DNA from 2 places in the Paenibacillus sp. FSL H3-0321 genome. Region 1 is predicted to be linked to the other one. Evidence: riboswitches for the same ligand, from Rfam matches in the RefSeq annotation. Region 1 holds a riboswitch; the other holds the start of a gene.

Region 1 (7,064 bases):
TCAGTAAGACTGCCAATCAGACTTTGGGCACTCAGCCAGGTTTGAGGAGGAACAATATAGTGGGATACGATAATTTGCGTCAATGGATCGAGCAGTTGAGAAAGGATAAGGATCTCGCTGTGATTGATACTCCGGTGGACCCTTATCTTGAACTGGCGGAGATTCATCGGCGTGTGGTACGGGAAGAAGGGCCGGCATTGCTCTTTACCCATGTAAAAGGAACCCCTTTTCCGGTCGCGACAAATTTATTCGGGACGGTCCGCAGGGTAAACCAGGCATTTGGGACCCGGCCCGAGCAACTGATGAAGTCGCTGACGGGGGCGGTGGAAACTTTGCTGCCGCCCACCCCCTCGGCGATATGGAAAGAAAAAGGCCTGCTGTATGATCTGCTCAAGGTAGGCGTCAAAGATGTGCCCCAGGGTGAAGCGCCTGTGCTGGGCATATGCCGCAGTACCGACCCGCTGCAGGAATTGCCCAGAATCACAAGCTGGCACGAGGATGGCGGGCCGCTGATCACCCTCCCGTTAGTATATACCGAGAGTATTACCAATCCGTTGAACCGTAACCTTGGAATGTACCGTGTGCAAATTTATGATGACAATACAACAGGTGTCCATTGGCAAATCCATAAAGGCGGCGGTTTTCATCACCGTGAGGCTGAACTGCTCGGCGAGGCTCTGCCAGTCTCCGTATTTCTCGGCGGCCCGCCGGCGCTGATTGCCGCAGCCATTGCTCCCCTGCCGGAGCGGCTGCCTGAACTGCTGCTGGCTTCGCTAATGCTGGGCCGTCGGCTGCCCATGGTTAAGGATCCCATGGGCGGACACCGGATTCCCGCTGAATCCGAATTCGCCATCCGCGGTCTTGTAACGCCGCTGGAACGTCGCCCGGAGGGACCTTTCGGAGATCCCTATGGATATTATTCCCGGCAGCATGATTTCCCTGTCCTGCATGTTCAGCGGATGTGGCACCGCAAGGATGCGATTTATCCGGCAACGATTGCCGGCAAACCCCGCCAGGAGGATTATTATTTGAAGGATTTTCTTCAGCGCCTCCTGTCCCCGGCCTATCCGCTGCTGATGCCGTCAGTCAAGGCACTGTGGTCTTATACCGAAGCCGGCTCACATTCGCTGGCATCCGCCGTTGTGCGCGAAAGCTATTCGCGCGAAGCGCTGGCATCGGCTTTCCGCATTCTGGGAGAAGGCCAGCTGTCTTTGACCAAATTTCTGCTGCTGACGAATGAACCGGTGGATCTTTGCGATTTCCCCAAGCTGCTGGAGACGGTACTGGAGCGTTTCGATCCGCAAACTGATCTGGTTGTGCTGAATAATACGGCTCAAGATACCTCGGATTATACCGGACACAAGCTGAACCGCGGCAGTAAAGGCGTAATGATGGGCATCGGATCCCCGGTTCGGGTGCTTCCCCGTACCTATAATGAGGGAGTGCTTCCCGGAATTACCGGCGTTGTTCCTTATTGCGGAGGATGTTTAACGGTATCGGGTGCATCCTATATAGACGACCCTGAGCTTCCGCTGAGACTGATCGCCGAACTGCGCCAGAACGAAACGGAATGGCCGCTTGTCATCCTGGTGGATCACGCCGCTGAAACCGCTCAGACGCAAACCTCCTTTCTGTGGACTGTGTTCACCCGGTTTAATCCGGCGAGCGATATTTACGCAGAATCCGAGGTTAACCGCCATCACATTGGCTATAAGCTGCCAATTGTTATCGACGCCCGCATGAAGCCTGATTATCCGGATGAGCTGGAACCGTGCGGGGATATTGTGAAGGTGGTCGACCAAAACTGGAAGAACTATTTCCCGATGCTCACAAAACTAAGTTAATGCTTCCGAAATTAGTTTTGTACGAAGAAGAATCAGGAAGAATTGCTCACAAAACTAAGCGAATGCTTCCGAAGCGAGTTTTGTACGAAGTAGATTCAGGATGTAATGCTTACAAAACTTTAAGGAGGACAAAACATGCTGCGGATATTACTGGGAGAACCGCCGCGCGAGAACGGCGGTGTACTGGCTGAAGCCATGGATAACATGGCGAAGCTTGCAGCGATGCTGCGCAAGGAAATGAACGCGCATGAGGACCACGACCATGAATACCGCAAGCTGGAGATATGGACGCGCGGGCTGATTTCCTCCCTGGACGAGTTGGAGCAAAGCTGGTTCGCGGCAGCCTTTTACCGGAAATTGGTTGTTGCCGGTTATATGGATGATATGACGGTGATCGAGCAGGGCGATTATGCCCGTTATGTTTATTTTTATAAAAACGGCTTTATTCGTGTCTTCTCACTGCTGGACAAGCTTGGAACTGTATTGAACAGTCTGTATAATCTCAACACGACCAAGGTCAAAGCCCATTTCTCATATTTCACCGTGCTGCGGCAATTTCAATTGCTCAAAGCGCATGCACCGCTGGCGGAAGAACTGGAGAATATCAAGAACTCTTACCGGGAGCCGCTGCAGAATCTGCGCAAACGCCGCAACGCCGAAATTCATTATATGAATGCGGAAATGCAGGATGATCTCTGGCAAAGACATCAAGGTCTGCATGATAAAATTCAGCTTGAAGATTTGGACAGTCATCTGGAGGATTTGAAGCAGTGCCTCGAGATGGTGTGCAAATCTTTAAGCGCTTCGTTCCGTTACAGCAATGAGCAGTGGCGTAAAAACGCGGCAGCCTTGAAAGCAGGGGACGGCTCCAAGTAAACTTTCCCTTTGACAAAAAACCTGAAAATTACTATACTTAGGCATGCATTCGTTTCTCACAGAGAACGGCAACTAATTTCATATCATAATCTTATCGAGAGCGGCGGAGGGATAGGCCCGATGAAGCCCGGCAACCGATTTGTGTAATACGCGTCAACCCGCGTTTTAGATGAATGTCATGGTGCTAATTCCTACAATACCGCGCGGTTTGCGGTCTTTGGCAGATGAGAAGGCATTGTTAATAAACGCACAGGGCCTCTTGCGATCTGCAATCGATCGTAAGAGGTCTTTTTGATGTTATAGAAATAGAAATTAAAGAGAGGGGGACAGCAATTGATAGAGCTAAAAGGTTTAACCAAGGTCTACGGAAAAGGCAGCAAGGCCGCTACAGCGCTCTGGGATCTGAACCTGTCCATCAAAAAAGGTGAGGTTTTTGGAGTAATCGGCCATTCTGGAGCGGGAAAAAGCACCCTAATCCGTTGCATTAACCTGCTGGAGCGTCCGACAGAGGGTGAGGTATGGGTGAACGGTGTGGATCTGACGGCGCTGAATCAGAGGCAATTGCAGGTGCAGCGGCGTAAAATCGGAATGATTTTTCAGCATTTCAATTTGCTCACTTCGGCTACAGTATACGATAATATCGCTTTTCCGCTGCGGCTGATGGGCACTCCGGGAAAAGAAATTGACCATAAAGTGAAGGAACTGATAACACTGGTTGGTCTCGAACAACATCTGAACAAATATCCTGCCCAGCTGTCCGGTGGACAGAAGCAGCGGGTGGGCGTGGCCCGTGCCTTGGCTAGTGATCCCGATGTGCTGCTATGCGACGAAGCGACCTCGGCGCTGGATCCGCAGACAACGGATTCCATCCTGCGTCTGCTGCTCGATATCAACAAGCGATTTAATCTGACGATTGTGCTGATTACGCATGAAATGCATGTCATACAGAGCATCTGTGACCGGGTCGCAGTCATTCATGGCGGCGGTATTATCGAGCAGGGGGATGTCGCAGAGGTATTCCTGAAGCCCAAGCATGAAGTAACCAAGGAGTTTATCCGTAGTGAAACTCAGCAGGACGGGCCTCTTCGGGCGGCCATTGATGCAGTGAACGGTGATTTCGGCAAGGCCGTCAAGATTACCTTTTTGGGACAAAAAACGTACGAGTCTACCTTGTCCCATGTGGCCCGCGGCACCGGGGTCAACTTTGCGATTTTACAGGGGACAATCTCCACAATTAAAGATGTGCCTTATGGCCAGCTGATTGTCCGTTTTGAAGGGTCTCCTGAAGCGGTTGAAGCCACAATCGCCGAGTTAACGGCGCAGGGGCTTGATGTGGAGGTGATTTCATAGTGGGCGGCTTGAATTTTAATACGATTAATTGGGAAGAAATGCTTGATGCTACAGTGGCTACACTAAAAATGTTGGCATTTTCCGGAATATTCACAATTATTCTTGGTTTACCACTCGGAATTGTGTTATATTTATGGGGAAGATCAAATAACATTGTTATCAGGGTTATTTACTCGGTATTATCACTACTTGTAAACATCCTGCGTTCCGTTCCATTTCTCATTCTAATGGTAGCATTGATTCCTTTCAGCAAGTCGATTATGGGGACTTCGATAGGTGTGCTCGGTACGATTCCGGCGCTGGTCATCGGTGCGGCTCCGTTTTTTGCCAGACTGGTGGAGACGGCACTGCGTGAGGTTGACCGGGGCGTGATTGAAGCAGCACAAGGAATGGGAGCTTCTACAGGGCAGATCGTTATGCGTGTACTTTTGCCCGAGGCTCGTCCAGGCTTGCTTGCTGGAGTGACCATCACTCTCGTTACGCTCGTTTCCTACACCGCGATGTCGGGGATGATCGGCGGCGGCGGTCTTGGTGACCTGGCAATCCGCTACGGTTATTACCGGTATGAGAAAGAAGTTATGATTATCTCCGTAGTGCTGATGGTTATACTAGTTCAGCTGCTGCAAATGGCCGGAGACCGGCTGGTTAGATTTTTTACCCGGAAATAAGGTACGTCCATATATAGCCTTATTCATACATTTATTAAAGGGGGATTTACAGATGAAGAAAGTACTGCTCACATTTTTCAGCTTGACCTTGGTATTGGTGCTGGCTGCTTGCGGCAACAATAACAATACCAATAACGTGGCCAATTCCGCCGCAACGAATGCACCAACAACAGATGCTTCTGCAGAGCCAACGACCGAACCGGCTGCAGAACCTGTAACCCTCGTGGTCGGCGCATCTCCTGTGCCGCATGCTGAAATTCTCAAGGCTATCGCTCCGCTGCTTGAAGCACAAGGCATCAAGCTGGAGATCAAAGAATTTACAGACTATATCCTGCCGAACACACAGCTTGCCGAAAAGGCACTGGATGCGAACTTCTTCCAGCACAAGCCTTACCTTGATGACCAGAACAAAAAGAACGGCTCGGATCTGGTATCGGTAACTGCTGTTCACGTTGAACCTTTCGGCGCTTATTCCAAAAAAATCAAATCAATTGACGAACTGGCTGACGGCGCGAAAGTAGCCATTCCGAACGATGCCACCAACGGTGGACGCGCACTGATCCTGTTGGCCAAAAACGGCCTGATCACCTTGAAAGATGATACTAATATCACTTCCACCAAAGCGGATATTACCGAAAACAAAAAGAACCTTGAGATCATTGAATTGGATGCAGCAATGCTGCCACGCCAGCTTGATGAAGTGGATATTGCTCTGATCAACACCAACTTTGCACTTGAAGCCGGCCTTGTTCCAACCAAAGATGCATTGTTCATTGAAGGAGCAGATTCCCCTTACGCCAACCTGCTGGTATCCCGTCCTGATAACAAGGATTCCGATGCTATCCAGAAGCTGGCTGCAGCTCTGAACTCTGCGGAAGCTAAAGCATTTATCGAAGAGAAATACGAAGGTGCGATTATCCCTGCATTTTAAGCTGCTGCCTTAGCTGACTTAACAGAATTACAACGACGGAAAACCCCGCATGCCAGAAATAGGCATGCGGGGTTTTTAGTACTCCGGTTGTTGCGAAATGTGAAATCCTCTATAATACATATAACAAGTGGAAACGGCTTCGCCGTAGTGTGAAGCCTATAAATTCTTATAGTTCAAAAAAATCCCGGGTCTTCTTCTCAGAAGATCCGGGATCGGTATCAAACGGGATTAGAATACTTGAACAACTTCTTCTACGCCTTCTACTTCTTCAAGGAGGGCGCGTTCGATCCCGGCTTTCAACGTGATCGTGGAGCTGGGGCAACTGCCGCAGGCACCCATAAGCTTCAACTTAACAATGCCGTCTTCAACATCGATCAGTTCGACGTCACCGCCATCGCGCTGCAGGAACGGACGAAGTTTATCGAGCACTTCCAGTACTTCATCATACATGGTGGTGCTTTGTACATTCTCACTCATTTCTCAATCACTCCTTTCGTAAGTTCATTATAGTACAAAAAGTTAAAAAATAAAATGGTTAGTGCAGAATAGGGAGAGCATCATGAGACCAATTATTGAATTTTGTGCCAGTAATATTGGCCATGGCACGGAACCGCTGAAAAAAAAGCTGGAACAAAATCCGGAATACGATGTCATTGAATACGGTTGTCTGAACAACTGCGGCGAGTGCTACCTGCAGCCATTCGCCATGGTTGACGGCGAGATTATTGAAGCAGCTTCTCCGGAGGAACTGGAAGCAGCCATCGAGGCCGCAATTAAGGAACAGGAAGCATGGGACAATCTGGAACTGGACTAGCCAAAGGCTAGTCCTATCCTTGGCCTACCTTAACTTAACCCAAAGGTCGTTTGGACATCCACAATACGCCGCTTTTCAGCAGACGGGGGACACGTCCCATGACGGAGCGGCGGCCCATCAGCCCGAAACCGGCATGTTTGCCCAGGGAACCAAGCGTTCCCTTCAGCTTGATCGCATGGAGCTTCGGTGTTTCGCCGCGCCACAGCGCCTGAAGGACATGTGCTACCTGTTCCCCTTGCGCTCCGGCTGCCTGAGCACTTGGAGCGAACGGAAGGCTGGCGCAGTCGCCGAGCACGTACACTTCCGGATAATCCGCTATATTGTAATATTGGTCCAGCATGATCCGGCCACTGCGGTCTTTCGCTACTTCGAGCTGCTGGACTACCCGGACCGGCTGGATTCCGGCGGTCCATACAGTAACATCAGCAGGAATAGCCTGGGTGCCATTATAGATGGCATCCTTTTCTACATGAGATACGGAAATTTTGCCCAGTGTCTCGACATGGTGTTCGCTGAACCATTCTTCCACATACTTGGACAGCTTCGCCGGAAAAGCCGACAGCACGCGTTCCCCGCGATCC
Region 2 (7,064 bases), 3.6 Mb from region 1:
GCGCTAGTGGCGATGTAATTCTCCACGTACCATTTTTGCGCATAGGTTACGATCTGTACTGTCGGATCATCCTGTACCATAGCGAAGTAGCTGTTCATCGGTGCCGTAGTTTCGCCCAGCTTCTGGCCGGTGTACGCGATTGTAGCTTCATGGTCGGCAGCAACCGCCGCATCCACTTCGGCATCCGGAGCAACATTTGCGATGTTCACTTTGTTTTCTGTGCGGTAGATCGAACGTGTGGAGGATTCCGAGTTGGCTTTATCCACCTTCCAGCCGCTGCCTCCGTCTTTGACAACCGAGAGATCGATGATGCCCAGGTATGCACCGCCGTAGCCGGCTTGTACAGCAGGAACATTATTGATGTGTCCCTTTGCATTGTCGATGACCGCTTTGTCGTTGTTGTACGGCAGCTTGGTCACGGGATCTTTAAAAGAAGCATCCAGCAGGGCGTCATTCCCGTTGGTCGGGAATACCTTGTGGCTGTGGGAGAACGTAATGGCATCAATACCCGGCACTTTGCTCAGCGCATTGACGTCATTTTCGGAAAGATCTCCCTTCACGGCAGATGCATCAAATCCGGTATGTGCCATCGCCACGATTACATCTGCGCCCGCTTGCTCCATTTGGGGAACAAACTTCTCTGCAGTTTCGGCAATATCCTTGGTGATATATTTGCCTTCCAGATTCACTTTGTCCCATTCCATAATTTGCGGTGTTACCAGTCCAAGGAGTCCAACCTTGATCGTCTGCGTCTGACCGCTGCTGTCAGTAACCGTCTTAGGAATGATGATATAAGGCTTATAAGCATTGACGTCATCTGCAGGATCCGCATTATGGTCGTCAATATAAATGTTTGCATTCACATATTTAAAATCAGCATTCGTAGCTTCGCTGTCTTCCTTACTTCCATTAACTACCCGATCCAGATACTCCAACCCGTAGTTGAATTCATGGTTGCCGAAGGTGGCTGCGTCATAGCCCATCACGTTCATTGCTGCGATCAGCGGATGAATTTTGCCCGCCTTTGTCATAATGTCCGATTTGGTTGCCATATAAGTGCCAAGCGGAGTGCCTTGAATCAAATCACCGTTGTCGAGCAAAAGATTGTTCGGATTCTCTTGTCTGGCCGTTTTAACCAATGTTGCCGTGCGGTCCAGACCTACCGTCAAGGATTTATCATTCTTGAAGTAGTCCCAGCCATAGACATTTGTATGCACGTCCGTTGTGCTCATGAGCCGCAGTTTAACTGTGGCCGAAGAGTCTGCAGCAGCACCTGCGGCTTCAACCTTTTCCGCTCCCAAAACTGAACCTGCAAACATCCCCCCCAACACTTGCGCACCAAGAACCGTGGCCGCCAGTATTGAAGCGATAGGCTTGTTCCATCTTGTTACTTTCATAAGTTAATAATCCTCCCACTTTGTCTCTTTATACCGACCGCAAAAAGTGTATCATGACAAAGTTAAGGAATCTATCGAAGTTTATCAAATCTAATAAATAGTTTTGTAAAACTTGAAATATTAGTAGATTCGACATAGCCGCTGGTTAGTTATCACCACGCAGGCACACAGCAAAAAGCACCCGCCCGTGAATTGCCAAGTACACGGACAGGTGCTCTAACGCATTGTTATGAAGGTGTATTAAACTTAGAATATCAGCGGAGCTTCCTAGTTCTGCATCACAAAATCATTGTCGATCTTCGCATTGGCATCCTCGAATGTCCGCAGAATATCGTAGCGTGTGTTGCGCTGCGCCGGTATCTTGCCCGCCTCACGGATGAGCTGGGTGATCGACTCGATGTTGACCTTGTAGGTCGCACCCGCCGAGGAAACCACGTTCTCTTCAATCATTGTACTTCCGAAATCATTGCATCCGTATTGAAGGGACAACTTGCCAACCTCAGGACCCATCGTTACCCAGGAGGATTGGAAGTTCTTGATATTATCCAGCACAAGCCGGCTGATGGCTACCGTCTTCAGGTATTCCTCCGGCGTCTGTCTGTCAAGCTTCAGGTTGGTGTTGTCCGGCTGGAATGTCCAGGAGATGAAGGCCAGGAACCCTTCGGAGTCATATTTATTGGCGATACACTCATCTTGAGCTTCACGTACGCGAAGCAAATGAAGCGCCCGCTCTTCCATACTCTCTCCCAGGCCAATAACCATCGTTGCGGTCGTGTTCATGCCGATTTTATGTGCGGTCTGCATGACGTCCATCCATTCACGCCAGGAGCCTTTCAGCCGGCTGATCTTGCGGCGGGTACGGTCGTCAAGAATTTCCGCTCCACCGCCTGGCAGCGAATCTAGTCCTGCGGCATGAATCTCCCGTACTACCTCTTCCAGAGAAAGGCCGGACACTTCCTTCATCTTCATAATCTCCGCCGGGGAGAAGGAATGCATCGTAATTTCCGGGAAACGCTGCTTAATGCCACGCAGCAGATCCGTATAGTAGCTGAACGGCAGATTTGGATTCGTGCCGCCCTGCATGAGGATTTCTGTGCCGTTTACAGCTATGGTTTCGGCAATTTTTTGATAGATGGTCTCATCCGGAAGCACATAACCCTCCTCGGATCCGGGTCTGCGGTAAAATGCGCAGAAACGGCAGTACACATCGCACACATTGGTGTAGTTAATATTGCGGCCGATCACGAATGTGGCCAGCGGGTCCGGGTGCCAGCGTTTCATAATAATATCTGCGGCAGCGCCCATTTTCTCAATTTCGTTGCTCTCGAACAACCGGATAGTGTCCTCCAATTGAAGACGTTCGCCCTTAAGCGTCTTATCCAGAATAAGATCTATCGCACTCATCGTTCGCAGCCTCCTCTTAAGCCCATTTAGTATGATGGATGAATTAAATTTGTATAACATTTGAATAAGCTCGTTTCTTCATCGTATCACAATCCGGGCGGCTTGAGAAACTTTTTGCGTACACGCGATTCCTCAGCCGAGGCAGGCATGTTTTTACATTCCTAATAAATCAAAAAGCAGCAGCACCATCAAGCGGCGCTGCTGCCGGTACCCTTTATCACTCGCCTGCTTTCCCTTAATCCGCAGCTTCCTCAAGCTCGATCCGCGCTGCTTCCAGTGCCTGGCTAAGATCGCTCTTCAAATCATTCACATGCTCTATTCCGACGGAGAAGCGCAGCAGACGGTCATCCACGCCTACGGCATCGCGAATTTCGACCGGAATGTCGGCATGGGTCTGCACCGCCGGATAGGTCATCAGCGACTCGACACCACCCAGGCTTTCGGCGAAGGCGATCAGGCGGATATGGCGGAGCAGCGGCTCCACATATCTGGCGTCTTTTACCTTGAAGGAGAAGATCCCGGTGTTGCCGGAGGACTGGCGGTTCTGAATCTCGTAGCCCGGGTGATCAGGCAACCCCGGATGGAATACCTCTGCAATAGCCGGGTGCTCCAGCAGATAATGAGCCAATTCCAGCGCATTGCTCTCATGCCGCTCCATACGCAGGGCCAGCGTCTTCATGCCTTTCATCAGCTGGTAGCTGTCATTTGGTGCAAGCACGGCGCCCAGAGAGTTATGAAGAATGGCCATTTCTGCCGACAGCTCGGTGCCCTTGGTAACGATAAGACCCGCAAGGACATCGTTATGGCCACCCAGATATTTGGTGGCACTGTGGACAATAATATCCGCGCCGAGCTCCAGCGGACGCTGGAAGAACGGTGTAAGCAGTGTATTGTCTACGATTGTGAGCAGCCCATGGCGGCGGGCCCACGTACACACGGCTGATACATCCGTAATCATCATCAGCGGATTGGTCGGGGTTTCAATAAATACAGCCTTCGTATTCGGAAGGCGTGCCGCTTCCAGCGCATCAAGATCGTTTGTATCCACATAGGAGGCGCTGATCCCGTACTTGGACAGAATCCGCTCAAGCAGCCGGTATGTTCCCCCGTACAGATCCAGCGAGACCACCAGATGGTCACCATGCCCGAACAGCGCAAACACTGTGGTCAGCGCAGCCATCCCGGAGCTGCAGGCAAAACCGGCGTCCCCGGATTCCAGCTCCGCAGCCGCCTCTTCCAGCACAGAGCGGGTTGGGCTTTTGGTGCGGCTGTAGTCAAAACCTGTGCTTTGTCCGAGTCTAGGGTGGCGGAATGCCGTTGCATTATAAATCGGATAATTTACTGCCCCTGTAGCGGGATCTTCCTGTGAACCAATTTGCGCCAGTCTGCTTTCAATCCTAAGTTTCTCGTCCATCTGTAAGCCTCCTAAATGTGGTGTAAATTATTCTATATAGTGTGAAGCAGTTAACGTCTTCTCTTTTAAATAATCGGACCAATATCGTAAGGGGTCTCCTGGTATACATAGTAATTGAGCCAATTGGCAAACAATAAGTTGGCATGGGCTCTCCAGACGGCCGGCGGTGTGCGCTGCGGATCATCCTTTGGATAGTAATGCTTCGGCAGTGCGACATCCATCCCCTTGGCTGCATCCCGGTCATACTCCCATTTGAGGGAAAAAGGATCATATTCAGAATGACCAGTAACAAAAATCTGTCTGCCGTCATGTGTCGCTACCAGATAAATTCCGGCTTCCTCCGATTCGGCCAGAATCTGCAGATCCGGATTAGCGAGGATATCCTCACGGGAAATGTCGGTATGGCGGGAATGTGGAACATGGAACACTTCGTCAAATCCGCGCAGCAGCTTGACGTTATTATGGCTCAGGGTGTGCGGGAAAACTCCGAAGCATTTCTCGTCCAAGCTAACCTTGCGCACTCCAAAGTGGTGATACAGTCCTGCCTGGGCAGCCCAACAGATATGCATGGTCGAAGTAACGTTATGTTTGCTCCATTCGAAGATTTCTTTCAGCTCTTCCCAGTAGTTCACATCCTCGAACTCCATCTGTTCTACCGGGGCGCCGGTAACAATTAATCCATCCAGACGGCGGTGGCTGATTTCGTCAAAGGTTTTATAAAAGCTCTTCAAGTGCTCTGCCGAAGTGTTCTTAGAGGTATGGGAGCTGGGATGCAGCAGAATCACATCAACCTGAAGCGGCGAGTTTCCGATTAGGCGCAGCAGCTGCGTTTCCGTTGTTTCCTTAGTCGGCATTAAATTCAGAATAGCGATTCGCAAGGGGCGGATGTCCTGGTGGAAGGCCTGGCTTTCATCCATTACAAAGATATTCTCCCCGGATAATACCTCTTTGGCCGGCAAGCTGTCGGGAATTTTAATTGGCATTGTTGTGTCCACTCCTTAACTGAATTTGAGTGCCGCTAATACGGCTTGTGTTTAAAATACAACCAAAAAAGACCTTTCTCGGGCGAGAAAGGTCATAGATTTGCAGTCATATGCGCCTCTCTCATCTGCCAGAGAACTTCTGCCGGGATTCAAATATCCCCTGCATAGCTTCCGCAAGAATTAGCACCGTGCGTTCACACGCCGGTTGCCGGGTTTCATCGGGCTAGTCCCTCCACCTGCTCTTGATAAGATTTAGCTGTATTCAGTTAGAAAAATCTAAAATGTCAAACGTTGTTTTTCTTAAAATTCACTTTAAATCATGAACCTCCTTTTCGTCAAGTCCATACAATGCTAAAGAGCCCCTGAAAGTGAAAAGAATTTTGCTTGAAAGAGGCATACCCCGGCGTTATACTAGACAAGTGTTTCATACCATAAATGACGAAAAGAAGAGGTGAGAGAAGAATGGAAGGCGACCCGGGTGCGCAATTAAGCGTGCAAAGTGAGCTACCACACAGGATTAACATCAGCTTGCCGGCGGCGGGAGCAGTTCTTCTTCATGCTCTCGAAACGTCATTTGGCCTGATTCATTGATTGTACCACCGGCCAAGCTGATCTTTTTCTCTGTGCTTTAATTAGCATATCCCTGGAGAAGACTGGGGACAGAAGGAGTGAATCAGATGAAAATCCGGCTGGTGAACGCAGGGGTTTTTACAACTATTGAGGATATTGAAGAAACACTGACAGCCCCTACAGAGGGCTTCTACTGGATTGATGCGGACGTTGAGGATTTGGAGCTGCTTCAGCCCCTATACAATCTGCATGACCTGGCCGTTGAGGATTGCCTCAGCGAAGAGGAGCAGCGCCCGAAGATTGAAATTTATGAAAGCCATTATTTTATAGTTGTCAACAGTATCCGTTTTGATGACGAGGAGATTTTCCTCCGTGCACTGAACGTGTTTCTCGGCAGACATTACATTATTACCGTCACCAAACAAAAGATCCATGAGCTGCGTGTGCTGAAACCCATCCTGTGGGAGCAGGAGGTCAGCGAGCCGGACCGCTTCCTGTACCATCTGATCGACACTGTCGTGGATAACTATTTCTCCGTCGGCGACCGGATTGAAGTGCGGATTGAGAAGCTGGAAGAGGATATTCTTATGCATACCAAGAAATCGCATCTTAGCGAGATTATCGGTCTGCGCAGCGAAATTCTCTGGCTGAAGAAGATGCTTGGGCCGCAGAAAGAGGTTATCAACACCCTAAATAAAAAAGACCTCCGCCTGATCGATGACCAGCTGCAGAAGTATTTTAGCGATATTTATGAAAATGCGGTCAAAATCTCTGAAACCTTCGAGACCTACCGCGATCTTATGGGCAACTTGCGCGAGGCATACCAATCGAGTATTGCCAACCGTGCCAACGAAATTATGAGAGTATTTACAGCCATTACAACGATATTCATGCCGCTGACCGTAATTACCGGGATCTACGGGATGAACTTTGACAATATTCCCGAGACCCATTCAGAGTACGGCTACTATGGCGTTATTGCCGTTATGGTGACGCTCGGCTGCGGGATGCTGTTTGTTTTCCGCAAAAAGGATTGGCTATGAACAACAACGGACGAATACGCTAGGCGAAGGCACCAGTACCGCAAGGGAATGGAAGCCTTCGTCTTTTTGTTTAGAAGAAGCTGAATAGCATCATTTCCTAATCTTCGTTAAGCATTGCCCATTGCTGAAATATTTGTAGGATCTCTTCTAAATTGTTCACTCCTCCTCTTCCCTGGAAAATATTATCGCTTACCTTACCGTATACCCAGTCGACATCCGACCTGTCAATATTCAGCAGTTCAAAACCTTTATC

Evidence for each region. A riboswitch is a leader RNA that binds a small molecule or an ion and turns the genes downstream of it on or off. The one in region 1 is predicted to bind S-adenosylmethionine.
Region 2: it holds a riboswitch for S-adenosylmethionine, as region 1 does, so the genes downstream of both, metA (homoserine O-acetyltransferase MetA) here and MHI45_RS12645 (methionine ABC transporter ATP-binding protein) in region 1, are expected to answer to the same signal.

Annotation. Positions count from the first base shown of each region.
Region 1 is NZ_JBBODH010000001.1:2,875,276-2,882,339, reverse strand. It holds gene MHI45_RS12655 (UbiD family decarboxylase) at 60-1,844, shown strand; gene MHI45_RS12650 (Cthe_2314 family HEPN domain-containing protein) at 1,980-2,720, shown strand; SAM riboswitch class I at 2,809-2,951, shown strand; gene MHI45_RS12645 (methionine ABC transporter ATP-binding protein) at 3,054-4,070, shown strand; gene MHI45_RS12640 (methionine ABC transporter permease) at 4,109-4,738, shown strand; gene MHI45_RS12635 (MetQ/NlpA family ABC transporter substrate-binding protein) at 4,791-5,669, shown strand; gene MHI45_RS12630 (NifU family protein) at 5,898-6,146, opposite strand; gene MHI45_RS12625 (YuzB family protein) at 6,229-6,483, shown strand; gene MHI45_RS12620 (NAD(P)/FAD-dependent oxidoreductase) at 6,518-7,064, opposite strand, start outside.
Region 2 is NZ_JBBODH010000001.1:6,456,611-6,463,674, reverse strand. It holds gene MHI45_RS28670 (bifunctional 2',3'-cyclic-nucleotide 2'-phosphodiesterase/3'-nucleotidase) at 1-1,397, opposite strand, end outside; gene mqnC (cyclic dehypoxanthinyl futalosine synthase) at 1,665-2,801, opposite strand; gene MHI45_RS28660 (aminotransferase class I/II-fold pyridoxal phosphate-dependent enzyme) at 3,037-4,215, opposite strand; gene metA (homoserine O-acetyltransferase MetA) at 4,281-5,198, opposite strand; SAM riboswitch class I at 5,317-5,450, opposite strand; gene corA (magnesium/cobalt transporter CorA) at 5,876-6,811, shown strand; gene MHI45_RS28645 (immunity 53 family protein) at 6,909-7,064, opposite strand, start outside.